4 regions of the Cryobacterium sp. N21 genome follow, and region 2 is predicted to be linked to each of the others. Evidence: riboswitches for the same ligand, from Rfam matches in the RefSeq annotation. Region 2 holds a riboswitch; each other region holds the start of a gene.
The links. Region 2 has a riboswitch for thiamine pyrophosphate ahead of CXY77_RS04445 (ECF transporter S component). Riboswitches for the same ligand answer to the same signal wherever they lie in the genome.
Positions count from the first base shown of each region.

Region 1: another riboswitch for thiamine pyrophosphate. It lies ahead of CXY77_RS16745 (3-oxoacyl-ACP reductase); the one in region 2 lies ahead of CXY77_RS04445 (ECF transporter S component).
Region 3: another riboswitch for thiamine pyrophosphate. It lies ahead of thiD (bifunctional hydroxymethylpyrimidine kinase/phosphomethylpyrimidine kinase); the one in region 2 lies ahead of CXY77_RS04445 (ECF transporter S component).
Region 4: another riboswitch for thiamine pyrophosphate. It lies ahead of thiC (phosphomethylpyrimidine synthase ThiC); the one in region 2 lies ahead of CXY77_RS04445 (ECF transporter S component).

Region 1 covers NZ_PJJQ01000036.1:17,721-25,315, reverse strand. The annotation lists gene CXY77_RS16750 (bile acid:sodium symporter family protein) at 220-1,248, shown strand; gene CXY77_RS16745 (3-oxoacyl-ACP reductase) at 1,436-2,200, opposite strand; TPP riboswitch at 2,257-2,357, opposite strand; gene CXY77_RS16740 (SDR family NAD(P)-dependent oxidoreductase) at 2,655-3,320, opposite strand; partial or broken gene CXY77_RS16735 (NAD-binding protein) at 3,406-3,693, opposite strand; partial or broken gene CXY77_RS21140 (hypothetical protein) at 3,687-3,755, opposite strand; gene CXY77_RS16730 (hypothetical protein) at 4,154-4,762, opposite strand; gene CXY77_RS16725 (RNA polymerase sigma factor) at 4,749-5,318, opposite strand; gene CXY77_RS16720 (lipocalin-like domain-containing protein) at 5,680-6,792, opposite strand; gene CXY77_RS16715 (hypothetical protein) at 6,937-7,595, opposite strand, start outside.
Region 2 covers NZ_PJJQ01000028.1:33,408-41,002, forward strand. The annotation lists gene CXY77_RS04430 (AAA family ATPase) at 1-66, opposite strand, end outside; gene CXY77_RS04435 (energy-coupling factor transporter transmembrane component T) at 59-844, opposite strand; gene CXY77_RS04440 (ABC transporter ATP-binding protein) at 850-2,373, opposite strand; gene CXY77_RS04445 (ECF transporter S component) at 2,378-3,031, opposite strand; TPP riboswitch at 3,064-3,173, opposite strand; gene CXY77_RS04450 (hypothetical protein) at 3,217-3,483, shown strand; gene CXY77_RS04455 (hypothetical protein) at 3,561-3,887, opposite strand; gene dinB (DNA polymerase IV) at 3,913-5,127, opposite strand; gene CXY77_RS04465 (ABC transporter permease) at 5,161-5,961, opposite strand; gene CXY77_RS04470 (ABC transporter permease) at 5,972-6,898, opposite strand; gene CXY77_RS04475 (ABC transporter substrate-binding protein) at 6,932-7,595, opposite strand, start outside.
Region 3 covers NZ_PJJQ01000029.1:140,280-147,874, forward strand. The annotation lists gene CXY77_RS05740 (histidine kinase) at 1-426, shown strand, start outside; partial or broken gene CXY77_RS20585 (ATP-binding cassette domain-containing protein) at 505-1,167, shown strand; gene CXY77_RS05750 (ABC transporter permease) at 1,250-1,639, shown strand; TPP riboswitch at 1,715-1,814, shown strand; gene thiD (bifunctional hydroxymethylpyrimidine kinase/phosphomethylpyrimidine kinase) at 1,806-2,681, shown strand; gene thiE (thiamine phosphate synthase) at 2,705-3,349, opposite strand; gene thiO (glycine oxidase ThiO) at 3,393-4,607, shown strand; gene thiS (sulfur carrier protein ThiS) at 4,604-4,846, shown strand; gene CXY77_RS05775 (thiazole synthase) at 4,843-5,628, shown strand; gene moeB (molybdopterin-synthase adenylyltransferase MoeB) at 5,634-6,773, shown strand; gene CXY77_RS05785 (amidase) at 6,857-7,595, opposite strand, start outside.
Region 4 covers NZ_PJJQ01000027.1:49,832-57,426, reverse strand. The annotation lists gene CXY77_RS03935 (FAD-binding oxidoreductase) at 1-1,095, opposite strand, end outside; gene hxlA (3-hexulose-6-phosphate synthase) at 1,270-1,893, opposite strand; gene hxlB (6-phospho-3-hexuloisomerase) at 1,964-2,551, opposite strand; gene CXY77_RS03920 (LuxR C-terminal-related transcriptional regulator) at 2,665-3,492, shown strand; TPP riboswitch at 3,572-3,680, shown strand; gene thiC (phosphomethylpyrimidine synthase ThiC) at 3,674-5,344, shown strand; gene CXY77_RS03910 (hypothetical protein) at 5,700-6,287, shown strand; gene CXY77_RS03905 (BTAD domain-containing putative transcriptional regulator) at 6,390-7,379, shown strand; gene CXY77_RS03900 (response regulator transcription factor) at 7,532-7,595, shown strand, end outside.

The DNA of each region.
Region 1 (7,595 bases), on a different contig from region 2:
CGAACGGGAGCACACACCTAATCTCGCTCGGCGTGTACCCGAACCAGGCCGGCGGCTCTGCAAGGGGTTCAGATGCCAGCTTTGAGAAGTGAGGTTGCGCAGGCGGCATGTTTGTCGTATTGAAACCGGTCAGAATCGTGGGCAAACTGTTCGCGCTTCCTGTTCACAATCGCACCTGCCGGCCATGAGGTTTCTGCCCATTGTGGGTATGGTTTCATCATGGACCGCATCAGAACTGTCAGCGCATTCGTCGGGCGTTGGTTCGCCGTTATTGTTTTGGCTGCGGGAGCGTTGGCGCTTGCTGTCCCCGACGCATTTTCCGGCCTGACCGTGGCGATCCCATGGCTACTTGCCGTGATCATGCTGGGAATGGGTATGACGCTGCGCCCGGTTGACTTCGCGATTATTGCCAGGCGGCCGTGGGCGCTTCTGCTGGGCGTTGCGGCCCAGTTCTTCGTGATGCCGTTGCTCGGCTTCGGGATTGCCGTCGCGCTGGGGCTTTCGCCCATGCTGACGGCTGGCATGATTTTGGTCGGTTCTGTGCCCGGAGGTACAGCGTCCAACGTGATGGTCTACCTCTCTAAGGGCGATACCGCGTTGTCTGTGGCGATGACGTCCGTTTCGACTTTGCTGGCCCCCGTGCTGACGCCGCTGCTCGTGCTGGTACTCGTGGGAGAGTCCCTGCCCGTCAATGCTGGCGCTTTGTTCGTGTCGATTGTGCAGATCGTGCTGGTTCCGGTAGTGCTCGGGCTCGTGCTGCGCATGATCGTGCCGCGCCTGGTAGAGCGTTTTCTCGATGTTTTGCCGCTGCTGTCGGTAGCCGGCATCACCGTCGTGGTTGCGGCCGTCATCGCCGCCAGTGCCTCCACGCTGTTGTCGATTGGCGTGCTCGTGGTCGTCGCCGTGATCCTGCACAACTCCCTCGGACTGACGCTTGGGTACTACATTGGGCGTCTGTTCGGGCTTCCGGTCGCCAGTCGCCGAGCTCTCAGCTTCGAGGTGGGCATGCAGAACTCCGGCCTGGCTGCCGCCCTAGCCGTGGCGCATTTCAACCCGGTAGCCGCGCTGCCAGCGGCAATTTTCTCGGTCTGGCATAACGTATCGGGTTCGGTGCTCGCCAGCTACTGGGCGCGCAAGGATCTACCGTCCGATGAGATTTCCGAATCCTTGCCGGTTACCGCCCGCGCGTCAGGATCCACGGTCAACCTCGCAGACTTCCGGCCGTCGCCGCCCCGGTCTCAGCATTAGCAAGTCGGTCACTCCCCCGGGGCTTTAGTACCTGCCGGACGAGGACCTACGCCGCGAACGGGGCCGGGCAGCTCCCAATTGCTCGATGGGCGACTGCGGCCGCCGCCAGGCGGCGCCGTGGTGGCCGCAACCCATAAGGAACGCATTGAAGTGGAGCTGGTGTGGGGCTGACCTGGCCGGCGCTGCCCTAGTTCATTACCAGGCCGCCGTCGACGACCAGGTTCTGCCCGGTGACCGACCGCGCCCAGGGGGAGGCATAAAAGAGTACCGCATCCGCAAATTCGGCCGGGGTTGTCACTCTGCGTAGCGGGGTGGAGGCGGCGATGAAGTCGAACACGTCCTCGGGGGTAGCCGCGCTGGCATCCGTGGTGCGCAGCAGCCCGCCGGAGACCATGTTTACGGCGATGTTGTGCGGGCCGAGGTCTGAGGCGAGGGTGCGGGTCAGGGAGAGCAGGGCGGCCTTGGCGGCCGTGTCGTCGTGGTAGGGCACCACCGGGTTCTGAAACAGGTTGGTACCGATGTTGATGATGCGGCCAAACCCGACCTCGCGCATGCCTGCCAGCGCCTGCTGGGTTGTGTTCAGGGCACCGCGGACGCTGCCCGAGAATTGCGCCTGGAATTCGTCCCAGCTGATGTCGGCAGCGCCGGAGCGGGCGTCGCCGTTGAAGCTGAAATCGACCAACGCGTTATTGACCACCGTTGTCACGCTGGAGCCGAAATGTGCCTGCGCCTGCGTGAGCATTGCCGCGACCTGGGCCGGGTCGGTGACGTCGGCCTGTACGGCGAGAGCGTGTTCAGGCCCATAGCCGGAAGCCAAGGTTTCCGCCGCTGCGGCGCTGTTGCGATAGTTGATGACCACCCGGGCGCCCAGAGCCGCGAAAGCGTGCACGATGCTTTTACCCAGGCCGCGTGCGCCGCCAGTGACCAGGACAATCTGTTTTGCTATTTGCATAATTTTCTTCACCTTGGGTAAGGCGAAAGGACGAGATCCGGCACCAAAGCAGTGCACGTAATTCTCCGTGACATCCCTTCGCTAGTTCGAACTAGATCAGGTTCAACGGGTGTCATCTCAGCCGACCGTCATGCAGTCGGCACCCCGTGTCGCTGAAAACGAGTATACGCAACCGCCTGGTACCGGAAAATTCGCGTCCTGAACTCATAACCAACCGGGCTGGTCGACTGTGTCGTCGCGGAGCTCAGCATCAACTCCGCGTTTGACGGTCTGGCCCGGCAGCGTACCCTGTACGCCACCGACGTCTTGTGCGGTGACCCCGATCGTGGTGGCAGGATCGCCTGGAACGGCACCGGTGAGGTCGCCTGCAATCTGATTCTGCGACCGCCCGAACCGATCGACGTATCGGCTACCTGTGCCGGCTCTGGCGGGTCCTGACAGTGAACGACGCTTTCTAGTCAGCGCTGATCTGGTGGCGGAAGCGATCGCGACGGCTGTGGAGGTTCCAGAGGTGCTCAGCGAGCGCTGACGGGTCCTTCTCGGGATCGCCGGCGATGATGCGGCCGCCGATGATGAGCTGGGAGACCTGGATTCCTTCTTCTCCGAGGGCCTCGTTGAGCAGCTGTGCGTAGGCGGCCTGTCCAGCGAATGCGATTGACGTGCCGGTGACATTGCGGCCCGGGGTCACGGCGGATCCGCCGTTGACGAAGAGGATGGTGCCGCGGTTAGCGCCGAGGAAACGCATGCCGGGGAGGACCTGGTGCACGGCGGCGACGGGTCCGTAGATGGAGAACTCGATCGGGCCCACGAGGTCGGCAAGAGTGGTCTCCAGAACCAGGCGCATGAAGTCCTTCTGCGGCAACGGGCTGTATTGCAGTACCTCGATCGGGCCGAGCGTCTCTGCGACCTGTTCGAGAGTGCGGGTGATGGAGGCCGGATCGCGCACGTCGGCGACGAAGCCGTGAGCTGAGATGCCCTCGGCCAGCAGTTCGGCGGCGAGGGCATCTACGCGTCCCTGGTGGCGGGCGATGAGCGCGACGGTGAAGCCTTCGACCCCGAATCGCCGCGCGACGGCGGCCCCGAGTCCTGAGCCAGCTCCGATGATTGCGATAGTAGTCATAGCTAGTACAAGGGCCATGCTGTCCGAGAATTTCCGATACCCGCGATGTGAGCTCCCGTGAGTGACGAGCCGTGGATTGGTAAGTCGCTCCGCTGCGTCCGGGCTTGGCCTGGCTGGTGGGTACCGGGCCGGGAACGGGGCAGTTGGTGGTCAGCACCCAGCATTGACCGGATGCCGTGGACGCGACATCGAAGAGCGCTTGGTGGGTGAGGCCCAGTTTTTCACCGAGCACGAATGCTTCGCTGACGGCGATCATTGAGATTCCGAGGATCATGTTGTTGCAGATCTTTGCGGCTTGTCCGGCGCTCGGGTCGCCGTAGTGCACGATGCGCGCCCCCATCGTGGCAAGAATTGGTTCGGCGATCGCGAAGTCCGCCGCCGACGCCAGGCCGCGCGTCGAAGCAGTCCTCTCGCCGCTTGCAGCTCGGTCTCCATGTCGGCGAGGGTGAACAGCAGGGACTGTTGTTCGACGAGGAGCTAACCTTCATCGGGCACATAAAGACAGGATCGACAATCAGGTCCATGTAGTGCCAGAACTCGCGATGGTCGGCGTAAAACGATGTCGGGTGGGTAGACCGCGCTTACTGGTGCAGAGGAAGCCTGAACCCGAAAAATTATGTGCTAGGTGATTCTCGCTGTGGCGGCCGACGCTCGCGACAACAAGTTATGGCCATCGTTGCGGTTCAGGCTCAAGCAAACGCCCATCATGTACCCACCTGAATCGACCCGGAGCGATTTCTCGTTCAACCGGATGCTGTGTGAGCCTCTCCCCACCGTCTGACGCCGATGGGACGATTCCACGCAGCGTTCCCGACCGCTCTCGCGGGCCCGGATCAGCCCGGGAACGCTGCGTCGTAGACCGCGCGAAGCTCGGCACTGTCGGCCCCGGTCACGCCGCATCCCGTGATCGTTCCATCGATTGCGCCGACGAGGTAGCTCTGGCCGACCTCGAAGGGCACGCCTGAGAAGTCGGAGGTCATCGTGTCGATCTGCGCCGCCTCCACGCGGTCGGCGACCTCGCCGACAAAGCGCTCCGTGACCTCCAGCACAACGGTGTTGCCCTGGATCTGCAGCACCGTCGCGGCGAACGCCTGCTCCTGCGCCGCGACGGTCGCCGGCTCGAGCACGAGGCAGCTGCCACTCGCGAGGCCTCCGCCCATGGAAGGCTGCAGCGACTCGACAGTGGGTTCCGGACCATCGAGAACGAGGGGCGCGACGATTGCAGCGGCGATGGCGAGGCCCGCGGCGACGCCGGCCATCGGCATCCACCGCCGGAACGCGCGTCGCGGCGTCTCGGGCGTGGCGGTCGTGGTGGGTGAGGATTGGTCGGTCATGATCTGCTCCATTCTGTGGTCGAGCCACGTCGGCGAGGCAGGGGGCAGCGCGCGGGCCGGATCGGCGGCGCGCAGCTGATCGCGCAGCGCACGGTCATCGTCGTGCATCTTCGCTCCCTTCGTCGTAAGTTATATGTCCGGTCGAGTGGCCGGATTTCAGTAGCTCCTGCTTGAGGCGCGCCTTCGCACGGTGCAGCCGGATCGCCGCTGCGTTCGCGCTGACGCCGAGCACAACGGCAATCTGCGGGCTCGTCAACTCGTCCCACGCCCACAGCCGCAGGATCTCGGCATCGTCTCGACGCAAGCCGGCGAGGGCTGCGGTCACGCGGGCCGCCACGGCGGTGCCTTCATCGACGGTGGATGCTGCGGGGTTCTCGTCCGCAACGGCCGGCGGCGGGTCGATGGCGATGATGCGGCCGATGAGACGCGTGCGACGACGCTCGGCGCGTTGGGCGTTGCTGAGGCACTGTCGAGCGACGACGATCGCCCACGGGAGGGCATCGTCGGGAACCTCGTCGAGGCGGCGCCAGCACACGAGCAGGGTGTCGCCGATCACGTCGTCGGCCGTTGCGGCGTCGATGCGGCGGTGCAGGTAGTGGCGCACAGGGTCGCCGACGAGCGCGACGAGGTTGCGCATCCGTTTTTCGCGCTCGGTGTCGGTCACAACTCTCATATTGAGGCATGTCCGGCAGGGGCGCGAGGATTTCATGCGAGGACGGACGTGGTCGACTCGCTGGATGGCAGTTTGGTCGCAGCGAACCTCATCTATTTCCGCAGCTGTGTAGTTCGCAAGTGATGCGAATCACTTTGGCACTACAGGTCTCGATTCGCATGAAATCGACCTTGTCCTTCGCTCAGCAAATCCGACCGGCTGCGGGAGGCACAATTCTTTAAGGCGTCACAAGTCGTCTGGGATGCAGACTCCGTCGTAGAGTTTCGCGGGAGTTGCGCCGCTGCGCGCCAGGCGGAACTCGCGCGCACTGGCCCAGATCCTGCGGGGCGCGCTGCGGCCGTGCGAACAACCCTCAGGTCACCGGAAGGCGGGTCCTGCCCAGGTACATGAGCTCCCAGAGCGCCTTGGTCTCGGTGTATTCCTCGACCAGAACATCGTCGAGGTACCGGCGCAGAACCAGGGTTCCGGTAAAACGCAGGTAGGCTGCGTCGAACCGCATCAGGCGCGCGAGCAGCTTCGCGGCCGGCGGCACGACGTCGATGAATCGTGTGCGCAGCAGCGTCTCCTCCCGTTCGAAGGCGATGGTGAAGCGGTCGGGGCCGGCGCGGTAGTCGTAGGTGAGGATATCCGCTACCGGCTTACCAGTGGGAGCGTCGATGCCGATACGGTCGGTCGTGACCGCCACTTTGGTGCCGTCGTCGGCCACGACAACACCATCGCGGGCGAGATGCAGGGTGGTGAGCGGCTCGTAGCCGTAGGCCTTTTCGGCAGTGATGTGCGCGGCGATCAGGCTGTACGGCCCCACCTGCGCGCGTCCCCAATACCAGTTGTGCATGAGTTCACGCAGAGGCGCATCGCCCCAGTTGTGATCGTGGTAGCCAACCCCCGTGGTTTTGACGACCTGCCCGTCGACCGAGTACTCGGCGTCGACGCGCCCGTTCGGCACCGCCACAAACCAGGCGAACGTCTTCTCCACGCCGTTGCGGGCGAACATCTCGTAGCCGGTCGCGGGCCGCCAGGCCGGCACGGTGCCGCTGAGCGTCACGTTCACCGTGACGTTCTCGACGGATGCGCTCACCCGGTAGGTCTGTAGATCACCGCTGAAGCGATGGTCGCCGATGCGCACATCGCAGCCGTCGGTGGAGGCACTGAACTGCTCGGGATCGGCCGCGAAAGTCCTCTCGAACGACCGTCCATCGGGCAGGTCGAGGTTTATGTTCACGAACGGAGCCAGGCGGGTGCCCGGCGTCGCGGGGTTCTTCGTGTAGAAGCCCACGACGAGCTTGGCACCATCGTCGAGACTTGCGTCGAAATACCACCACTCGTACGACCCACGGCGGTTCGGGTCGGTGCGCAGACCGTCTTCGAATTGCGCCGTGCTGAGCGGGTTGAGGCCGAGCCGAGCGAAATCAGCCGGGTCGGCGGCCAGGCGCACTCGCTTCTGGCCAGCACTCGTCGTGGTCATGGCGCTCCTTCTATCGATGACCTAGGTATACACCGGACTCAATACGCGCATGCCGCCGAGCATGCAACAAGGACAGGCCTCACGCTGTGTGCGTGGGGCCCGCCTGGTCCTGTGAGGGAATTCGAGTGGATTTACCGGTGCTTGTTAGCCTTTTTTGATGACGACGGTGGTGTTGTCGGTGTAGTAGTTGCGTTGGAAGTCGATCTTGGTGGTGGTTTTGGCGATCACGGCGCAGTTGGCGACCTTGGTGTCTTTGCCGAAGGTGTTGTCCTTGATGATGGTGCCGTGGAGGGGGCCATAAGCTTTTTCGGCAATGTTCACGGTGCAGGCCCCGCCATTGGCGAAGTTGTCGACGAAGGTGAAGTTGGATACCGTTCCGCGGTCCTGGGTGATTTGCACGGCGGCGCTGTGCGAGTCGGTCAGGCGGTTGCCGGCGACCGTGATGTTATTGCCAGACTGAACCTGGATGGAGTCGTCGTGACTGGGCGAACCGCCCTGATTCGGGTCATTGCGGTAATGCATGTGGTCGTGGATCCAGGAGTCCTGCAGGCTCACATTGCTTCCCGTGATGTGAATGCCATCGATGACGTTATTGATGTTCAAGCGCGTTGCCGTGAAGTTATAGCCGTAGATTCCATTGGCATCGGGCGAAGCGGTGCTCGGGGACAGCTCGGTGTCGGTCACGACGAGGTTTCTGAAGCCGCCGAGGTTGTTGATGAGGGCGCCCGGGCCGTTCATGGTGCGACCACGAATGATGGAATTTTTGATGGTGACGTTGGCCGCGCTGATCTTGACCAGACCAC
Region 2 (7,595 bases):
GGCCGCGGCCAGGGCTCGCAGCAGCGGTGCCAGCAACGAGTTAATATTGGGGCTGGCTTCAGGCAAGAATAAAGCTCCAGGTCTCTGCCCACACCGCGACGCCGATGGCGATGCCGGCGATGGCAAATCCAATGGCGACGAGAGCGGCATCCGCTGCCCGAACGCGCGATGGCCTCGCCCACGTACGGGGCTCGTCGCTGCCGAAGCCGCGGGCTTCCATGGCCGTGGCGAGCTTACTGCCGCGTCGCACCGAGATGACGAGCAGGGAGAAGGCCGGGCCGAAGAACCGGCGGGCGGCGCCGCGCAGACCGCCGCCATCGCCGACCCCGCGGGCTCGCCGGGCAAGTCCGAGCGAATGCCAGTCGTCGATGAACATGCCCACGAGTCGCAGCCCGGCCAGTCCGCCGAGTACGAACCGAGCTGGCAGGCGCAGTACCTGGGCCAGGGCGTCGGCGAGATCGGTCGGGTCGGTCGTGGCAAGCAGAACGATGCCGGGCAGGCCGATCGCGAGCACTCTCAGCCCGATGGCCAGACCCAGCTGGGCGGAGCCCTCGGTCACCGAGATGAAGCCGAACTGCCAGAGCAGCGCGCCGGAGTCTTCACCGTAAAGAATCGTCGTGATCGATGCCATGGGCGCTGCGATCCAGACCGGCGCCGTGCGCAGCCAGAAATGGCGGGCGCTCAGGCCGCACCAGGCGAGTAGCACGGCCTCGAGCAGCAGGGCCACGCCCGCCGACACCCAGTCGATCGACAGCAGCAGCGCACAGCTCACGATGAGGGCAACGGCGAGCTTGGCCACCGGGTTGAGGCGGGCAACCACGCTGGGGCGGATGCTGGGGGTCATCAGGCTCACGGCTTGGCCACCCCCAGAGTGATCGGCGTGCCGAGTCGATACTCCTCATCTGCGAGAGCGCTGACGAACTGGGCGTCGTGGGTGACCGCAACGATTGCGGTGCCTTCGTCGAGCAGCTCGGCGAGCAGGCCCACGAGTTCCTGCCAGGTGCGGGAATCCTGCCCGAACGTCGGCTCATCGAGCACGAGCAGGCGAGGGCGGGTGGCGAGAACGGTGGCGACGGACATCCGTCTCTTTTCGCCGCCGGACAGGGTGAACGGGTTGGCGTCGGCGAGGTAGTCGAGCCGCAGCCGGTGCATGAGCTCGTCGACGCGGCTGGTCTGCTCAGCCGGGCTCAGTCCGAGGGCGTGCGGGCCGATAGTCAGGTCGCCGCGCACCGTGGCGGCCAGAAACTGGTGCTCGGGGTCTTGGAAGACGGCACCGATGCGGGTGAGCAGCTGCCGGGAGCGCCACCGGTGCGGCTCAGCCGGGATGCCAGCCGCCAGGCTGTCGCTCGCGCGCAGCGTTCCGCCGGCCGGTTTCAACAGACCGGCCAGGGTCAGGACGAGGGTGGACTTGCCGGCGCCGTTCGGCCCTGTCACGACGGTGGCCCTGCCGGCGTCGACGGAGAGGGTGATTCCGTCAGCGACAACGGATGCCGCGCGTCGGCCAAACGGAACACGCCCGACCGCGAGTCCCTCGGCCCGCAACAGGCTCTGAGGATTGCTGATCGGGTGCCGCACCGGAAACCGGGGTGGCAGGGCTGGCACCCAGACGCCGGCCTGAGCCAGCCGCTCGCCCTGGATGGCGAGAATCTCGCGCGTCGGCCCGTCGGCCAGCGCACCGCCGGTCGGGTCGAGCACGATGACGCGGTCGACGACGTCCTGCCAGACCTCAACGCGGTGTTCGATGACGACGAGGGTGGCCCCGGAATGGTCGAGAGAGCGCACGACGGCGTCACGCACCTCGATGACCCCGACCGGGTCGAGGTTCGCGGTCGGTTCGTCGAGCAGTAGTAGTCCGGGCTGCATGGCCAGCACACCGGCCAGGGCCAGGCGCTGTTTCTGGCCGCCACTCAGGCTCGACGTGGGATGGTCGAGCGGCAGGTTCAGACCGACCTCGGCAAGGGCACGCCGCACGCGCGGCCAGATCTCTGCCCGCGGAACAGCCAGGTTCTCGCAGCCGAACGCCACGTCGTCGCCGACCCGGGCGAGTACCACCTGGGAGTCCGGGTCCTGCAGCACGAGTCCGACCCGACCCCGCGCCGCGGCCGCGCGCCTGCCGTCAATGAGCAGACTGCCCGTCTCGTCGCCGTCCTCGGCGTCGCCGAGCACTCCGGCCAACGCGTGCACCAGGGTGCTCTTGCCGGCGCCGCTGGCCCCGAGCAGCAAGACCCGTTCGCCGGGCTCGATCCGCAGGTCGAGCCTCGACACCGCTTGGTTGTGGCGTCCGGCATGGCGCCAGCCCCAGCCTCGGGCTTCGATCTGCACGGGCCGAATCTGCGGGCCGCGAGCGGACGCGTGCGACGAAGGGGCTGGCATCCGCTTAACTGATCGCGGCGGGTGCGCGCGAACCTTCCCGGCCGGCGGCGAATCGGTTGAGCGCGCCGGTGCGGGCCAGGCCGCGCACGGCGAGCCAGGACAGCAGCCCGGCGAGCACAGTGCCCGATACGACGGCGGATACGAAGTAGACGGCCTTGAAACCGATATCCAGTGCCGCATAACTGACGGTCGTGTCGAGCAGCCCAACGGCCACGCCGGCGCCGGCGCCGGCGAGGAGGGCGACGCCGAGACGCCAGTTGGCGTACAAGAACAGGGCCAGCACGATCTCCGCGCCGAGGCCCTCGACGATGCCCCAGATGAGCGTGGAGAAGCCCCACTGGGTGCCGATCAGCATCGACACGACGGCCGCGATGACCTCGGTGTAGAGGGCCGCACCGGGCTTGCGAATGATGAGGCCGCCGAGCACTCCGGCAAACAACCAGCCGCCGGCCAACAGGCCTTCGAGGCCGGGCGTGAACGTGAGGATCGCGCTGAGCGGCGACCAGGCGAGGCCCCAGGCCCAGAAGATGACGCCGCTCGCCACGCCAATGACGCTCGCGACGACGATGTCGACGACGCGCCAGCGAAAGTTGCGCGGCTTTTTCGCCGTCGATGCGTCGCGGCTGGACTGATTGAATGATGTCGTTGTAGCGTGCACTGTTCGTGCCCTTTCCGTAGGTGAATACAGGGCACGGGATCGAGAAGCCTCCCTGCGCTGGCATGATCCAGATCAGGTTCGACGGTCGAAGCTTGGTCAGCTTCCTCTCAGCCCGGTGTACCGGACTCCCGTGATCGTGTTCAATTCTAGTGCCCCGCTTAGACTTGTGGCATGGGGATCACGAGATGAGCATCGGCATTCTGCTCGTGCTGGCAGGGCTATACCTCGTATTGATGCGCCGCTTCATTCTGCGCCGCCGTCGTATCGCTGCGGGCCTACCGGTGAGCGGCCCGTGGCACTTTCCGGCTTGGCTGCGGCGTCGGCTGCCACGCTGGCTGCGCCGTCGGTTCACGCAGGGCGGGTTCGCGGGTCGGTTCGCGCGTCGGCCGCGCTGGCCGCGCCGCATCCGCTCTGCGCGCAAGCCGCGCGGCACTCGCCCGGGCCCACCTTAGGACCACGGGCCCAGTCTATAAACTGGGCCCGTGGACGGGGCCCGGGCCCCGTCCACGGGCAGCATCAGCAGGGGCGGCTACTTCTTCAGGGCCCGGATCACCCGGGCCAGGGCGCGGCCGGCCACGAGCAGGAACGGCGCGCCGACGGCGAGCAGCGCGATGACATTCGGCTCGAACCGGGCGGTACCACCCGACTTCACGTAGGCGCCGATCGGCAGCGACACTCCGCCCCCGCCTCCGCCGGATCCGGCACCGCCCTCACCGGCGTCGCCGCCGCCGAAGCCGTAATAGGTGAGCGCAACGGGTACGAGGGTGACGCCGTCGATTTGCACGGGGTCACCGTACGCCGATTTCACACCGGCGGAACGGAACGTTTCTGCGAGTTTTTCCGGGAGGCTGGTCATTCCAACAGGGTAGTCGACTCGTGCCTTATGGGCGAGGTTTGAAGAACGAGGCCGGACGCACGATTCCCGCCCCGAATCGCTCGGTCACGGAGTCGACCGCCAGCTCGGCGCCCCGCCAATCCTCGTCGGGATCCCACAGCCCCACCGATCCCGACGCCGTACCCAGCTGCTCGGCCCGCACCCCGATCAGGCGCACGCGGATGCCCGCCGCGGCCAGTAGGTCGAACGCGGCCACGGCCTCCTCGTAGATGCGCCGCCCGACATTGCTGGGCTCGGCGAGGGTGCGCGAACGGGTGACCGTGCTGAAATCGGTGTAGCGCAGCTTGAGTGACACGCGCCTGGCAACCAGATCGCCCCTCCGCAGCCGCGCCGCAACGAGGTCACACTGCCGCAGCAACTCGCTGCGCAGTCGGTCAATGTCGGTCACGTCGTGCTTGAACGTGACCTCGTGGCCGACGCTCTTCTCCTCCCGCTCGAGCGTCACCGAACGCGGGTCACGCCCCCAGGACAGCTCGAACAGCTTGTGACCGGATGCCTCCCCGAGCGTCCTTTTCAGCACGTCCAGCGGCGCGTGCGCGATGTCGCCGATGAGTTTCAGGCCGAGGCGGGTCAGGGTCTGCTCGGTGGCCGCCCCTACGCCCCACAGGGCCGTCACGGGCAGCGGATGCAGGAACTCGATCGTTTCGTCGGCCGGAACGACGAGCAGCCCGTTGGGTTTGGACAGGCCGGAGGCAAGCTTGGCGACAAACTTGGTCGACGCCGCGCCCACCGAGCAGACCAGCCCGGTCTCGGCGAGCACCCGCGCGCGGATGAGTTCGCCGATCACGGCCGGGGAGCCGAACAGATTGGTTGCGCCGGCCACGTCGAGGAAGGCTTCGTCGATGCCGAGCCGTTCCACGAGCGGGGTGACGTCGTCGAAAATGCTCATCACCCGGGTGGAATAGTCCCTGTAGAGGCCCATGTGCGGCTCGAGCACGATCGCGTTCGGGCACTGCCGCAGGGCGAGTGCCATCGGCATCGCTGAGTTCACGCCGTAGCGCCGCGCAATATAGTTGGCCGCCGTGACGACCGACCGACCCCCGCGGTGGCCCACGATCACCGGCAGGCGTACGTATTCGGGGTGCGACAGCAGCTCGACCGACACGAAGAACGCATCGAGGTCAACGTGCAGCACCGTCGCTGATCGGTCATCGACGTCGTCCGCCGAAATCTGCCGCCCACTGCCGTCCTGTCTGCCCACCGAAAAACCCTAACCCGTTCCGGTCACGAACGGCTAGCGCACAACCTTTTCGGCGCCGGCAATGCGCTGCGCGAAGTAGATGGGAATGATCGAAACCAGCACGAGCACCACGGCGATGACATTGACGACCGGCGCCTGGTGGGGCCGGAACAGGTTGTCCAGAATCCACAACGGCAGGGTCTTCACACTCGATCCGGCGGTGAACGTCGTCACGATGATCTCGTCAAAGCTCAGGGCGAAGGCGAGCAGGCCGCCGGCGAACAGGGCTGACCGCAACTGGGGAAAGGTCACCAGGCGAAACGTGGTCCAGATTCCGGCGCCGAGATCCGACGAGGCATCTTCGAGGCTCGTGCCGAGGCGCCGCAGCCGGGCGATCACGTTGTTGAACACGGTCACGATACAAAACGTGGCGTGGGCGATGATGAGCGTCAGAATCGACAGTTGCACGCCGAGTCCGGTGCGGAAGGCATTGTTCAGGGCGATGCCGGTGACGATGCCGGGCAGCGCGATCGGCAGGATGACCAGCAGGCTGATGGCATCCCGGCCGAAGAATTCGAAGCGTTGCAGCCCGAGCGAGATGAGCGTGCCGAGCACGAGCGCCACCGCCGTCGAGGCCAGGGCCACTTGCAGGCTGGTCAGCACCGCGTCAAGGGCACCGTCGCTCTGAAACGCCTTGGCCCACCATTCCAAGGTGAAGCCCGGCGGCGGCCAGGTGAGGTTCTGGCTGGTGCTGAAGGAGTTCACGAAGACCACGAGCAGGGGCAGATAAATAAGGGCCAGCACCACGGCCGTGATGGCCGCGAGCAGACCACGGGCGGGGCGATTCAGACGCATGGCAGGGCTCCTACAGGTTGTTGAGTGCGCCCGTGCGCCGCACGGCGGCGAGGTAGGCGAAGATGATCAAAATGGGAATGAGCGCGATCGCGGCCGCGAGCGGCAGGTTGTTCGCGGCCCCCACGTTGGTGTAGACGAGGTTGCCGAGCATCTGGTTGGCCCCGCCGACGATATTTACGGTGATGTAGTCACCGAGCGACAGTGAGAAACTGAAGATCGACCCGGCAATGATCGCCGGCCAGATCATGGGCAGTACTACCAGGCGCAGCGTCGCCCAGGTACCCCCGCCAAGATCACCGGATGCCTCCAGCAGTGAATCCGGCACCCGCTCCAGTCCCGCATAGATCGGCAGAATGACGTACGGCAACCACAGGTAGGACAGGGTGATGATCGTTGCCGGCAGACCGTAACCGGGACTGTGCCCGCCAAACGGCGACACCAGCCATTCGAAAATTCCACCCTGGGAGAGCACCGATCGCCAGGCGTACGCCTTCACCAGGTAGCTCGCCCAGAGCGGCATCAGAATGGCGATCACAAGAATCCGCTGGGCGCCAGGGCTCGCCACCTTGGCCATGTAGAACGCGATTGGAAGCGCGATCACAATGTCGATGATCGTGACCAGCAGCGCCACGCCGACCGTGCGCAGCGTGACGGTTTGGTAAAGCGAACCTGTGAGCACCGCCACGATGTTGTCGAGGGTCCAGGTTTGCGAAATCTGCCCGGTGAACGAGTCCACCGTCCACAGGGCGGTGATCAGCAGTGCGGCGAGGGCCGCGACGTAGACCAGGCCGAGCCAGAACAGGGGGGCACTCAGCAGCAGTGACAGCCGCAGTCGTGGGTGCCGGCTGAGAAAGACCGAGCCCCGCCGGGCGATGGTGCGACGGTGCTGGGGCACCACCGCCCGACGGGTGGGTGGCGCGGGAGCGTCAACCGTCATGATTCTTCCTTCTGTCTGACTCGAGCAGGCGGATTAGCCCTTGATTTCTTGCCAGGCGGTGGTCCAGTCGGAGTAATCGGTGCACTGCACGTCGGTGCGCCCGTCGAGGCACTCCGCGATCGGTGTCGACCAGTACCAGATCTGCGCCGCGTAGTCGGCGTCGCCGGCGTGGTAGCTGGCACAGTGGTCGGGGTTGACCGTGAAGTCGCAGGCTCCGGCGTTGGACGGTGCCTCACCGAAGTACTCGGTGGCTTGCGCGTTGGCTTCGGGGCTCGCGATGTAGTCCAGCCAGGCGTAGGCGCAGTTGGGGCTCTTCGCGCCTGCGGCGATCATCCAGGTGTCCGACCAGCCAGTCGCGCCTTCCTCGGGCAGCACGACTTCGGCCGGGGTACCCTCAGCGAGCGAGTTGCGAATGACCTGCCAGGTGGTACCGACCACGGTGTCGCCGGTTTCGAAGGCCTGCACCTCCTTGAGGTAGTCCGACCAGTATTCGCCCACGTTGATGCGCTGGTTCTTGAACAGCTCAACGGATGCCGCCAGCTGCGTTTCGTCGAGCGCGTACGGGTTCTTAATTCCCAGTTCCGGCTGGTGCGCCATGAGGTAGACCGCGGCATCCGCTATCGAAATCGGCGAATCGTAGGCGGTCACCGCACCCTTGTAGTCGGACGACTTGTCGAAGACGACATTCCACGACGTG
Region 3 (7,595 bases), on a different contig from region 2:
AGCGCAGACACGCGCGCTGCGACCGAGCGACTTGCTGCCGGGCTCGATGCGGCAACGCGGCTCGTGCTGCTCGACGTGCTGTCGGCGGCGGCCGCCGAGATCACCCGTGACCTCGCCCCCGGACCGGTCGACCTGCGGCTGCGCGGGCGCGAGATCGAATTCGTGGTGACCCAGTCGAGTATCGAGGTAGACGGCGACGAGCGACCCGCGGCATCCGTCGATCTTGACGACACGAGCACCTCGCGCACGACGCTGCGCCTGCCCGACGCCCTCAAAGCGCGGGTGGACGACGCGGCCGCCGCCGACGGACTGTCGGTCAACACTTGGCTGGTGCGTGCGGTCGCCGCCGCCGTGCAACCCCGGCAACGCCGCTCCGCGCAGCGCACGCTGCGCGCCGGCGACAATTTCGCGAGCTGGGCGCGCTAAGGCGCCCACCCGCAGCAACAGCCGGCCCCGCGAACCCGCAGGGCCACACCGACACGCCTCCAGAAAGGCAGCTTCAGCATGCCCACCTACGACACACCGACCCCGATCGACCTGGCCATCAACCTGCCCGTCGGCGCTATCGAGATCTTCGCGAGCGACCACGGTCAGATCCGGGTCGGAACGGTCTCCGGCCACGCCGTACTCAAGGCGTCCCACGGCAGCGTGCAGATCGACGAGGTCGGCGGTGACCTCGACGCGAAACTGTCCTACGGCGATCTGGAAATCACGCGAGCGCAGGCATCCGTTTCGGCCAAAACCGCGTACGGAAGCATCCAGCTCCGCGAGGTTTCACGCGGTTCCGTGCAGGTCGAGAGCGGATTCGGCCAGGTCACCATCGGCGTCAAGCCGGGCGTGCCGGCCTGGCTCGAACTGTCGTCCAAAGACGGTCACGTGCGCAATGAGCTCGACGACGTCGACCTCGCAGTGAGCGCGGGCACCGTGACCGCCCTGCTCGGCCCGAACGGCGCCGGCAAGACGACGGCCGTGCACATCCTCAGCACGCTGCTGCGGCCAGACGGTGGCATGGCGTTCGTGAACGGATGCGACGTTGTGCGCGACCAGGACGGCGTGCGCGCCGTGATTGGCCGCACCGGCCAGTTTTCGGCGGTCGACAAGCTCCTGAACGGCGAGGAAAACCTCTTGTTGATGGCGCGCCTTCGCCACCTCGGAGCGAAGCAGTCGAAGACCCGAGTGGCCGAACTGCTCGAGCAATTCGACCTCGTCGACGCCGCCCGCAAGCCGCACCCTCGTTCTGGTCGTCGGCGTGGCCATCGGCTTTCGCCCCACCGCGACACCGCTCGAGTGGATGGCCGTCGCCGGCGTGATCGCGCTCGTCGCCTACTCGATCAGCTGGCTGGGCGTGGCCATGGGCATCCAGGCGAAGAGCGTCGAGACGGCGAGCAATATGCCCCTCGTTCTCACCGTGCTGCCGCTCTTCGGCAGCGGCTTCGTGCCGACCGACTCGATGCCGGTGTGGCTGCAGTGGTTCGCGCAGTACCAGCCCTTCACTCCGTTCATCGAGACAATTCGCGGGCTGCTGCTCGGCACCCCACTCGGCTGGAACCCCGTGTTCGCCATCGGGTGGTGCGTCGTGATCGTGGCCGCCAGTTACGGCTGGTCACGGGCGCTCTACGAGCGCAAATCGGTGCACTAGATCCGTGTTACCAGGGCAGGCGGTTGCGGCCGCCCGCCCCCTTGTGTACTGACGGCCGGCGCGCGTATAGGCTGGAGTCTTGACACGGGGTGCCGCACATACTGTGCGTGCTGAGATCAATACCCGTTGAACCTGTCTAGTTAGTACTAGCGAAGGAATGTCACGGATGATCGATCGTACCCGGCTTGCCCTGCGGCAGATTCCCCGAGTCCTCAGTATCGCGGGTACCGATCCGACCGGCGGTGCCGGCATCCAGGCCGACCTCAAGAGCATCGCGGCCAACGGCGGCTACGGAATGGCTGTGGTGAGTGCGCTGGTGGCGCAGAATACGCGCGGCGTGCGTTCGGTTCACATCCCGCCGATCGATTTTCTGCGCGAGCAATTGAACGCCGTGAGTGACGATGTAACCATCGACGCCGTGAAGATCGGCATGCTTGCGCAGCTCGATGTGATCACCGAGGTGCGCGACTGGCTCTTCCGGTGCCGTCCGCCGCTGGTCGTACTCGACCCGGTGATGGTGGCAACGAGCGGCGACCGCCTGCTCGACCCGGCAGCCGAGCAGGCGCTGCGCGACCTGATTTGCCACGTTGACCTGGTCACGCCCAACGTTCCCGAGCTGGCCGTTCTGCTCGCTGAGCCGCCGGCCGCCAACTGGGCGGAGGCCCTCGCGCAGGGCAAACGATTGTCGGACAGCACGGGTGCTACCGTACTGGTCAAGGGCGGCCATCTCAACGAAACGAGCTGCCCAGATGCCCTAGTCAACACCCACGGGCTGCTTGCCCAGTGCGTGGTCGAGGTCGCCCTGCCGCGCATCCGCACCACAAACACCCACGGCACCGGATGCTCACTCTCCTCGGCGATGGCCACGGTGCAGGCCAGAACCGGTAACTGGGCGAAGTCCCTGGCCGAAGTGAAAGACTGGCTCCACGACGCCCTGGCCCACGCCGACGAGCTCGAGGTCGGGCAGGGAAACGGGCCGATCCACCACTTTCATCGACTTTTCGACCGTGCGAATTCTGCCCTGATTGCGGGCATGAGATGAACGGGGCGACGACGTGGGCGCGACTAGCCGAGCGGCGGGAGGCTGGCGAGAAGCCGCTCGGCGGCATCCGTCGGGTCATCGGCGGCGGTGATCGCGCGCACCACGACCACCCGGGTGGCGCCGGCTTCGACCACCTGGTCGATGGTACCGAGGTCGATCCCGCCGATCGCAAACCACGGGCGAAGGCTGCCAGCGGATGCGCTCTGCTCGGCCGCATAGCGCAGCAGACCGGTTCCGACCGCTGCCCGACCGGGTTTGGTGGGCGTGGCCCAGACCGGGCCGACGCAAAAATAATCCAGACTGTCAGCGACGAGAGCGGCATCCACTTGTCCGGTGGTATGGGTCGACAAGCCGATGCGGGCCGCGTCGCCGAGCAGCGTACGGGCGGCGGGCAGCGGCAGGTCCGTCTGGCCGACATGAAAAACCGGCGCTCCAGCGAGAACGGCGATATCCGCGCGGTCGTTGACCGCCCAGAGCCGGGCGTGTCGGTCGGCGACCGAACGCAGAATCTCAAGATAGTCGAGCTCCTCGGCGGCATCGATGGTCTTGTCCCGCAGTTGGATGATGTCGACCCCGCCGGCGAACGCGGCCGTCACGAAGTCGGCGAAATCGCCGCGCTCCGTACGGGCATCGGTGCAGAGATACAGCCGGGCGGTGATCGGGTCCATGCGACCAACCCTAAAGGGCTTCAGCCCGGCCTCGGTGCAGACCATGAGTGAGCGGCGCGCACAGCGTACGGTCGACGTAGCCGTCATCGGCGGCGGCGTGATCGGGCTCGGCATCGCCTGGGCTGTAGCGCAGTCCGGCCGCACGGTGGCCGTCATTGACCCGGATCCGGCCGGTGGTGCCACTTTTGCTGCGGCCGGAATGCTCGCCGCGGTCAGCGAACTGCACTACCAGGAGGAGGCGTTGCTCGAGCTCATGCTTGCCTCCTCGAACCTGTATCCCGGCTTCATCGACTCGCTCGCGCCCGACAGCTACCTGACCGGTTACCAGCGTACGAGAACCCTGAATGTGGGCGCAGACGCGGCCGACCGGCAGGCGCTCGCCGACCTGCGCGGCGTGCAGGTAGTCAACGGACTGGGCGTCGAGGCCATCACCGTTCGCGCAGCGCGGGTGCTCGAACCGTTGCTCAGCCCCCAGATTTCTGGCGCCTTTGTGGTGGAGCAAGACCATCAGGTCGACCCGCGCCGGCTCACCGAGTGCATCCAGTTGGAGCTCGCGCGCCACGGCCAGGACGCCGTCATACGCGTGCAGGCCAGCGGGTTGCTGCACGAGAATTCAGCGGATGCCTCCTCCCGCGTCACCGGCGTCGCCCTTTTCGACGGCTCAACGGTCACAGCCACTGAGGTGGTCGTGGCCAACGGGCTCGGAGCCGCAGCACTGGGCGGGCTGCCCGAACACCTCAACCTGCCGCTTCGCCCGGTCTACGGGGACATCCTTCGGCTGCGGGTGCCCGAGCACCTGCAACCCCTGCTCACCTGCACCGTTCGCGGACTGGTGCACGGTGTGCCGGTGTATCTGGTTCCGCGCACCGACGGAACGCTCGTGATCGGAGCCACCCAGCGCGAAGACGGCTCGGGCGTGGTGTCAGCCGGCGGCGTCTATCAGCTGCTGCGAGACGCCCAGGTGCTGCTGCCCGCGGTCAGTGAACTCGAACTGATCGAAACGACCGCCCGCGCCAGGCCCGGAACCCCCGACAACGCGCCGCTCCTCGGTCGCGTCGGGGGCGCTGACGGTGACATTTCCGGCCTCATTGTCGCCACCGGATTCTTCCGCCACGGCGTACTGCTCACCCCGGTCGCCGCCGAGCGCTGTCTCCAGCTCATCGAGGGAATTGCCGACGATCGGTGGCGGGCCTTTCGACCGGACCGATTTTCGAGCCGCGCTCCCGCATCCGTTTCACTGAAAGGAGGCCACTCGTGACCGTAACCATCGCCGTGAACGGCCAGCGACGATCTGTTCAACCGGGCAGCACCGTGACCGACCTCGTGGCCGAGATCACCGGCCGGGCCATCGCGACCGACGGCCATGCAGTCGACGGAAGCCGCGTCGGGGTGGCCGTGGCCCGCAACGCCGCGGTCGTTTCGCGCAGCCTCTGGTGGTCGACCGCGGTGACAGCGGGCGATGAGATCGAAATCGTGACCGCGGTGCAGGGAGGATGACCGTGCCGACGACCCCGGACAGCCTCGTCATTGACGGCGTTGAGCTGACCTCACGCCTGATCATGGGCACCGGGGGAGCCCCGAGCGTCGATGGTCTCGGGGCTGCACTGCGTTCCTCCGGAACCGAACTGACCACCGTCGCGATGCGGCGCCACAGTGTGGCCGCCACCGGTTCGCTGTTCGAGCTGCTGATGGAGAATTCCATCCGCGTGCTGCCCAACACGGCCGGCTGTTTCACCGCTCGCGAGGCCGTGCTCACCGCCGAGCTGGCGCGGGAGGCGCTTGCGACCGACTGGATCAAGCTCGAGGTCATCGCCGACGAGCAGACCCTGCTGCCCGATGCGGTCGAGCTGGTCGAGGCCACCGAACAGCTCGTCGCGCGGGGCTTCACGGTGTTCGCCTACACGAATGACGACCCCGTGCTCGCGCTGCGGCTCGAACACCTGGGCGCTGCGGCCGTGATGCCGCTCGGGGCGCCGATCGGCACAGGCCTCGGCATTCTCAACCCGCACAATATCGAGCTGATCGTGGCCCGCGCCGGCGTTCCCGTGGTGCTGGACGCCGGAATCGGCACCGCCTCTGACGCGGCCCTCGCGATGGAGCTGGGCTGCGATGCCGTGCTGCTGGCCACCGCGGTGACGCGCGCGCAGAACCCAGTTCTCATGGCTGACGCCTTCCGGCACGCTGTGATCGCTGGCCGTCGTGCCTCCTTGGCCGGCCGCATCCCGCGGCGTGAGCTGGCCCTGGCGTCGTCACCGATGGCCGGGCGGCCCGACCTGTGAAGCGGATGCTCGCACCACTCGTCGAACCCGGCGCGGCCCTCACGGCGGCCGAGCGCGAGCGGTACTCGCGCCACATTCTGCTGCCCGAAATTGGCCCGCTCAACCAACGCAGGCTGAAGAATGCGCGCGTGCTCGTGATCGGCGCCGGCGGTCTCGGCTCGCCGGTGCTGCTCTACCTCGCGGCCGCCGGGGTCGGCACGCTCGGCATCGTCGACCACGACACGGTGGATCTCAGCAACCTGCAACGCCAGATCATCCACGGCACTTCGGCACTCGGCCGCTCGAAACTGGCGTCCGCCGCCGCGGCCGTCGCCGAGCTGAATCCGCTCGTCACCGTGCACCAACACGATGTCTGGCTGTCGGCGGCGAACGCCCTCGACCTGTTCGCCCAGTACGACCTGATCATTGACGGCGCCGACACCTTCGCCACCCGCTACCTGGTGAGTGATGCCGCCGCGCTGCTCGACAAACCGTGTGTCTGGGGGTCCATTCTGCGCTTCGACGGGCAGATCAGCGTGTTCTGGAACACGCACGGCCCGACCTACCGCGACCTGTATCCGGAAGCCCCGCCGGCCGGCTCGGTGCCGAGCTGCAGCGAGGGCGGCGTATTCGGAATGCTGTGCGGAATCATCGGCGCCACGATGGTCGCCGAAGCGGTGAAACTGATCACCGGGGTGGGCCGCACGCTGCTCGGCCGGGTCGTGCTCTTCAACGCCCTCGACGCGACCTGGCGCGAAATCAGCATCGCACGCGACCTGGCCACGCCACCGGTCACCGAGCTGATCGACTATGACCTGTTCTGCGGAACATCCACCACGGATGCGATTTCGGTGCAGCAACTAGCCACCCTGCTCGCTGCCCGGGCGCGCAGCGAGCTCGACTTCGACCTCATCGATGTTCGGGAACCGGCGGAATACGACATCGTGCACATCGAGGGGGCGCTGCTGATTCCGCACGGCGGCATCCTCTCGGAGGAGGCCGTTCTCGACCGCGACCGCGACATCGTGCTGCACTGCAAGGCCGGGCCGCGTTCTGCTGCTGTCCTGGCCGAGCTACAGCGCCGCGGCTATGAGAATGTGCGCCAGGTCGAGGGTGGCATTCTGGCCTGGGTGAGGGAGATCGAGCCCGCGCTGCCGACCTACTGAGCGAGCCGGGCCTCGCGGCACGTGTTTGAGAACGTGGCACTGGTTTGAACCGGGGCCGTCTTCTCAAACACGTGCCACGAGCGTCAGCCGCCGATCAGTGCGTAGCGATGCGCCCACGGGCGCACCTGTTCGACGGCGGCGCCGACGCGAAAGACCGTGCCGTCATCAAACGGATGCCCGACGATCTGCACCCCGGTGGGGATGCCGCAGTCGGCCAGGCCGCTCGGCACCGCGAGCACCGGGCACCGGTTCGCGATATTGAACGGCACCGTCATGTGGCCCTGCCAGTAGTGTTCAAGGCGCTCGCCGCCGGCCGTGATGCCGTCAAGATAATGACCCTCGGCCGTGAGCGCGGCGACGGCCGAGGTCGGGCAGATCAGGGCGTCGAACCCGGTCATCGCCGCGGCTAGTTCGCCCTGCATGCGGGTTTCAGCGGAGAGACCGTCAAGAAAGCGGGTATCGGCGGCCGCAGCCCGGGCATCCGTCATGAACTGCACCGTGTAGGCGGCGAGGGCTCTCTCGGCGCCACGGGTCTCGTCCTCCATCGCTGGGCCCAGAATATGGCCGAAGTGGGTGAAGGACACTCGGTGAATTTCGGCCGTGGTCCAGGGCAGTTCGACCTCGTCGACGATCGCGCCGGCGCTCTGCAAGGCCGCAGCCACGGCGCGGGTGTTGGCCTCTACGTCGGGATCGACCAGGTAGTCGCCGAGGCGAATGCATAGGGCGATGCGCAGGCCCGCGACCGCGGGCCACATCCTCGGCAGCGGCGCAGCGGCGGCGAGCGAGGCATGGTCACCTGGGTGCTGGCCGGCCATCACGTTG
Region 4 (7,595 bases), on a different contig from region 2:
CTTATGGCTGAAACGCACCCCGGCCAGCTGCGGAAACGTCGTGAAGAAGTGGCTCGCGAGCTTGGCGAAGGTCTCGGGGCGGTTCTCATACCCGCTACGCACCTTACGCCCGTAGTGATAGACGGCGTCGTAGCCCCCGAACAGAATGCGGTTGTCGGCGCTCAGCCGGTAGTAGTGAAACTGGTTAGCCAGGTCGCTGAGCCCCTGCCGGTGCTGCCAGCCGATCGCGGCGAGTTGGTCGGCATTCAGTGGTTCGGTCATGAGCACGTAGTCGTAGACCGGCACGGTTGCGAGTTTGTTGCGCTTGAGTAGCGACGGAAAGACGTTTGTGGCCAGAGCCGTCTTCTGGGCAGTCACGGAGCCGCCCGCCGTCACAACCCGGGTGCCCTGCGCCGCGGTCAGTCCGGTCGTGTCGAGGTTCTGCACGAGCGAGTTCTCGAAGATTTCGACCCCGCTGGAGGTGGCCACGCGAGCCAGCTCGGCGGCGAGCTTGCCCGGATGCACGAGGGCATTGCTGCGCTTGTGCCAGACCCCGGCCAGGTAGGTCGGAGACGCGACCTCGGCCTGCACGGCCGCCTGGTCGAGAAACACGGTGTTCTCGTCGGTCGTCTCCTCACGCAGCCACTCGATCTGGTGGTCCTCGATGGCGAGGTCGATGGCGCCGGTGCGCTCGAAATCGCAGTCCAGGCCGAGTGCGGCCACGGCTCGCTCGATTTCGTCGAGGTTCTCATTACCGAGCTCGGTCAGCCGGTCGATCTCCTGCGGCCAGCGCGTGCGCCCGTTCTCTTCGCCGTGGGTGAGGCTCGCCTCGCAGAAACCGCCGTTGCGACCGGATGCCGCCCAGCCGACCGTGCGCGCCTCCAGCAGCACCACGCGCGCCGCCGGATTCTGTTGCTTGGCCAGCACCGCGCTCCACAAGCCGAGGTAGCCGCCGCCGACGATCGCCAGGTCGCAGTTGAGGTTGCCGGAGAGCCGAGGGTAGTTCGCACGCGGCGCGAGGTCGTCGAGCCAGAAGGAGCCCTGCCGGGTGCCGACGAGTGAGGCTGCGACAACGGATGCCGCGGGCCGGGCTCGGTCGAAAATTGTGCTGGTCATGCGGGATGCGCGTCCTCTCGCGGCGACGGTGCCGCCACCTGGTCTGGGCGCCACCAGCCTAGCGGCGCCCACCGCACGGCGGCGCGTGGCGCGGGCATCCGCTTGATGCGACCGGGACGTTAACGCGAAAGTGCCGCCCCGCGCGAAGCGGAACGGCACCGAGAAGACGCGAATCTAGATGATCGCGGCGCGCAGGGCGGCAGCGGCGGCAGCCGGGTCATCGGCGCCGTAGATGGCTCCGCCGGCAACGGCAACGGATGCGCCGGCGCGCTGCACCGAGGCGATGGTCGCCAGGCTCACGCCACCGGCCAGCGAGAACGGAACCTTGGCGGTTTCGCCCTGGTTGAGCAGCTTCGCGAGCGAGAATCCGGGCTCGGCCTGCTCGTCGAGTCCGGCGTGCATTTCGACGAACTGGGCACCGAGCGCGGTGACCTCGCGGGCGCGGGTGACCTTGTCGGCAACGCCGATCAGGTCGACGACGATGCCCTTACCGTGCTTGGTCGCGGCGGCGGCGGCTCCGATGATGGTGCTGTCTCCGGCCGTGCCGAGCACCGTCACGAGGTCAGCGCCGGCGGCGAAGGCGATGTCGGCTTCGAGCTCGCCGGCATCCATCGTCTTGAGGTCGGCGAAGACGATCTTGTCGGGGTGCGCGGCCTTGATCGCGGTGACGGCGCGCAGGCCCTCAGCCTTGATCAGCGGGGTGCCGAGCTCGATGATGTCGACGTGCGGGGCGACCTGCGCGGCGAGCGCCAGCGCGGCGTCGGTGGTCAGTACGTCCATTGCTACCTGAAGCTTCATGGGGTTCTACTTTCTGTTGGGGTAAGCGGTCTGTGGTTTTCGGGACGGGGCCTGGGCCCTATCCGGTTTGTTACTCGAGGTTGGCGTGACGCGGCCAGAGCTCGGCGGCCGTCGCACCGCTTCGCTGCCAGAGCGTGTGGAATAGGGCGTCGCCCACCAGCAGCACGGACTGTTCGAACAGCCCGCCCGAGTACTGCGCCGACACCTGCCCGGCGTGGTCCTGCTTGGCGGCCGCGGGGATGACCACGGTCACCGCGGCGAGGTGCCCGAGCGGCGACTCCGGCGCCGTCGTCAGCGCGAGAATGTTCGCACCCACACCGTGAGCCGTCTCGGCGGCGCGCACGATGGCGCCCGTCGTTCCGGATCCACTCGCCACCAGCAGCAGGTCGCCCTGCGCAATCGCCGGGCTGGTTACCTCGCCGACCACGTGCACGTCAAGGCCCAGGTGCATGAGCCGCATCGCGGTCATCTTCAACGCCAGCCCGGAACGGCCGGCTCCCAGCACGAACACCCGCGGTGCCACAGCGAGCAGGCTCGCCGCGTCATCCAGCACCACAGAAGCGGATGCCGCCCGCAGCGCGTCCACGACGCGGCCATTCTCGGCGAAAATGAGACCGAGGGCATCCGCTGTGGTGGGGGTGGTTGTCGTTTCGGTCATAGGTCAATACTCCACTCCTTCGAGCGGGCGTGCGGCCCGCCAAACGAATGGTTTTACTACCCAAACGAATTGCTCCGGGCAGGCTCCACGGACGGTTCGGATAGGCTATTCGCATGACCTTCCTCGCCGATTCACCCGTGCAGACCGCGCGCAGCATGGCCGCCGAACGCTCCAAGCTCATCGCCGACCTCACCGACACGCACGCGACCACGCTGGAATCCCTGCTCGCCGTGCTGCGCTCGAGCAGCACGAGTGACACCGCTGCCCGCCAGAAGGCCACCGAACTCGCCGCCGCGGCGATGGTCGCCCTGCGCGCGGTGAGCGACCTCGACCGGAGCCTCACCGAAGAACCTGTTGCCCGCGCCTTCGAACGTCTCAAAAATGACCTGCGCCCGCTGGTGCGCTTCGGCGACCTCGACGTGCAGTTCATCGAGCCGCCGGTCAACGGCCGCGCACTGCCCGGCGAAGTCGCCCACGAGGCCAGGGCCATCGTGCGCGGCGCCGTGCTCGCCCTGGTCGAGCAGACCGGGGTCGCGCGGGTGCGCGTTCAGTGGGACTGCGACGGCAGCAACCTGCTGATTCGCATTCGCGACGACGGGCCGGGCGACCTCGACGCCGAGGTTCCGAGCGTTCGCCAGCTGGCCGCCCGCGTCGTGGCGCTCAGCGGAACGCTGGGTGTCGAGGCGACCGCCGGCTGGGGGTCGGAGATGGCGGTGTCGCTACCGCTCGACGCGCCCACGGCATCCGTTTCGGCGGCGGCAGCCTGGGGCCTCAGCCCGCGCGAGCGCGGCGTGCTCGAGCTTGTGGCGTCGGGCGCGCGCAACAAGGCGATTGCCGAGGCGCTGACCATCAGCGAGAACACCGTGAAGTTTCACGTGGCCAACCTGCTGCGCAAGGTCGGCGCCTCGACCCGCGCCGAACTCGCCTCCCTCGCCCGCTGAACGGATGCCCGGCGCGCCGCCAGCACGCCGGCCGCCGCGAGCATGGACAGGACTCACGCTAGGGTGAAGGAGTCAGAAGACACACAACCCACGGGAGCGCGCACCAGCGAGCTGAGAGGACGGCCAGGGCCGTCGACCGTTGAACCTGTCCGGGTAATGCCGGCGTAGGAAGTTCGAGAACATGCGCACAATTGACGAAATCTCCATGTCTGAAACCGTCACCACCGGCCCGATCCAGGGCAGCAGCAAACGCTACGAACCGGTGCCGGCCTGGCCAGGGCTCGAAATTCCGGTTCGCCGGGTGAACCTCAGCAACGGCGAACACTTCGACCTGTACGACACGTCCGGCCTATACACCGATGACACGGCCACGATCGACCTCGAGAAGGGGCTGCCGAAGACCCGGGCCGGGTGGGAACATCCGCTGCCCATCGACGGCGCTGCGACCCAGCTGGTCTGGGCCCGGGCCGGCATCGTCACCCCGGAGATGGCCTACATCGCCGCCCGCGAGGGCGTCTCTGTCGAGCTCGTGCGCGACGAGGTGGCCCGCGGCCGCGCTGTCATTCCGGCCAACCGCATGCACCCCGAGAGCGAGCCGATGATCATCGGCAAGGCCTTCACCGTGAAGATCAACGCGAACATCGGCAACTCCGCCGTGACCTCGTCGATCGCCGAAGAGGTCGAAAAAATGGTCTGGGCCGCCCGCTGGGGCGCCGACACCCTGATGGACCTCTCCACCGGCAAGGACATCCACCTCACCCGCGAGTGGATCATGCGCAACTCGCCCATTCCGGTAGGCACCGTTCCGCTCTACCAGGCCGTCGAAAAGGTCAACGGCGACCCGGCCCTGCTCACCTGGGAGATCTACCGCGACACCATTATCGAGCAGTGCGAGCAGGGCGTGGACTATATGACCGTGCACGCCGGAGTGCTGCTGCGCTACGTGCCGCTCACCGCCAACCGGGTGACCGGAATCGTCTCCCGCGGCGGCTCGATCATGGCCGCCTGGTGCCTCGCCCACCATCAGGAGAGCTTTCTCTACACCCACTTCGTGGAGCTGTGCGAGATTCTGCGCCGCTACGACGTGACCTTCTCGCTCGGCGATGGCCTGCGCCCCGGATCAATCGCCGACGCCAACGACGAGGCCCAGTTCGCCGAGCTTCGCACCCTGGGCGAACTCACCAAGGTCGCGAAATCTTATGGCGTGCAGGTGATGATCGAGGGTCCGGGCCACGTTCCGATGCACAAGATCGTCGAAAATGTGCGCCTCGAAGAGGAACTCTGTGAGGAGGCCCCCTTCTACACGCTCGGCCCGCTCGCCACCGACATCGCCCCGGCCTACGACCACATCACGAGCGCGATCGGCGCGGCCATCATCGCCCAGGCCGGCACCGCCATGCTCTGTTACGTCACCCCCAAGGAACACCTCGGCCTGCCCAACCGCGACGACGTGAAGACCGCAGTGATCACCTACAAGATCGCCGCACACTCCGCCGACCTGGCCAAGCAGCATCCGCGCGCGCAGGAACGCGACGACGCCCTCAGCCGGGCCCGCTTCGAGTTTCGTTGGACCGACCAGTTCGCGCTCTCGCTCGACCCCGACACCGCGCAAAGCTTTCACGACGAGACGCTGCCCGCCGGCCCGGCCAAAGCCGCCCATTTCTGCAGCATGTGCGGTCCCAAGTTCTGTTCCATGCGCATTTCAGCAGATGTTCGGGTGTATGCCGCAGAGAACGGCCTCACCAGCCTCGAGGCGATCGAGGCCGGGATGGCGGAGAAATCGGCTGAGTTCACCAGGATGGGTAGCTCGGTCTACCTACCGTTGCGCGTACTCGGAGCCGACGAGCACTGATCGCGGAAGCAGATGGCGCGGCCAGCGGCACGCGCCGGCGCGCTGGCCGAATTGTGCGTGCGGGCCAGCGCGATCGGCCGGCACGCACAGTTTGACGATGGACACCAATCCGTGAGTCCCGGGCCCGGCCTAGAATATGGGCCCAGTTTCCGGGACCGGGCCCGGTCAGGTCTGGCGCGCACCTGGGTACACTCCGTCTCATGGTTCTCGCCATTCTCGCCTCCGCCCCGCCGCCGCACCACTAACCCCCACTGCAACGTCCAACCCGTTCCCGGCCCGGAAACCATCAGTAGCTAAGCGGTGACCCAATCACCCCAGCAGGGTTTTCCCATGGTGCCGGCACCAAGATTCCGCCATGACTCCCACAAACGCGACGCTGCGTCTGGTTCGCCTCGACGACGGCGCGAAGCATCCCGAAACCACTCGGCAGACGCAGCCCCGCCGCGCCCTGTCCCCGCGCCGCCGGAAGATTCTGATCCCGCTGGCCGTCGTCTGGCTCGTGATGGCAGCGCTGGCCTGTGCTCTGCTTCTCACCGGCACGAAGCCGAGCACCGCGTTTGGCGACACGACCGCCGTCCCCGGCGGGCTCGCCCGCATCAGCGCGGTCATCCCGCTCGAATCCGACGGCTGGGTACCGCCTGGCTCAGCCGACCGGCTCGACAGCGCTGTGCAGCCCGGCGCTCACCGCGTGCGCATCCTGCTCGAACTGACCGCAGCGGATGCCGCCGGTCTGTCTTTCGACGCCGCCGACTACTCCCTGTCCGGTGTCGGATCCCATGCCACCGCGCTCTGGGTCGACCTGAGCCAGCGGGAGGCGGCGGCCGGGACATCCGTTCTGGCAACCCTGGTCTTTGAGATCCCGAATCAGGCCATCGCCCTGGTTCTGGACGGCCCGCAGGGCGCGCGGTTATCGCTCGGAACGGGGCACCACACCGCACCCTGAGAATATCCCCCGAAATTGGGGGTAAATGTCTACTCCACACGCGGCTACCCCCGCCTATCGGCAAGCGGGCAGCATGGTTGCATTCCAACAGTGGAGGTCAGCATGACAACTGGATTCGTCACCCGAGAACAGCCCACCGCGACACCCATAGCCCACTTGAGCGTGCACGTACTTGGAAACCTCAGCGTTCGACGGGGATCGACCGTGCTGCACGCCCATCAGCTGGGCGGGCCCAAGCCTCGCCAGATCCTCGAAATTCTGCTCGTGCACCTGGGACTGCCGGTCTCCAAAGACCGCCTCATTGAATTGCTCTGGGGCGCGAGCGCTCCGGTCGAGGCCCTGCCCACCCTGGAAAGTTACGTCAGCGTTCTCCGTCGCCATCTGCAGCCCGGCGCGGGAAAATTTGGCCCGCTGCAGACCACGACCGGCGGCTACGTGTTGGACCGTGAACTCGTCGACGTCGACCTTGACCAGTTCGACGTGCTGCTGAAGCGAGCGCAGAAGACCATTCCCGGCCTCGCGTATCCCCTGTTGCTGCGCGCTCTGGACCTCGCCGCCGCACCGCTGCTCGGCGACGAACTTCTGCCGGCCTGGGCAATGGAAGCCCGCGATCTGCACGCCGCCCGCCTCACCAGCGCCCGCATTCTCGCTTCGGAAACAGCTGCAGCCCTGCACCGCATCGATGACGCCCTCGATTTCGCGAACCTCGCACTGGCCGACGAGCCGTTGAACGAACGAGCCTGGACGGCCCTCATTCTCGGATTGGAGACCAGCGGGCGCCACGCCGAGGGCCTGCAAGCCTACGACCGGTGTCGCCGCTCGATGCAGAACGAGTTGGGCTGCGCTCCCGGCCCGATTCTGCACGCTGCCCAGCTTCGCCTGCTGCACGCTACGGCTGACGGCGACGGCGACCTGGCCGACGTGCTGTCCGCGCTGCTCATGCTGCACGACCAGCTTCGCCCGTCGCCGACGAGCGAGCCTGGGCGCCCTGCCACCACTTCTTCTTCGCGACCAGAGCCGGTCGCGGATTCCCTCCGGGAGGCTACTGATGTTGTCACGTCATTTCTGCGACGCGCCGTCACTCGTGCCTGAGCCGGCCCCGTCGGCCTCGTACCACATGGGGGGCCAAAGAGACAGGACTCGACAAAAACTCGGGTTGTCCTGATAATGGTCTCGCCAACCGGAACAGCACAGTGTGCTCCGGCAGCATCGAGGCTTAGTATCGGGCAGAGAGGTCCCCGCAGATGAGCGCGCAGATGTACCCGATCGAACCCAGCGTGCAGGGGACCAGCGCGACCGCGTCACTAC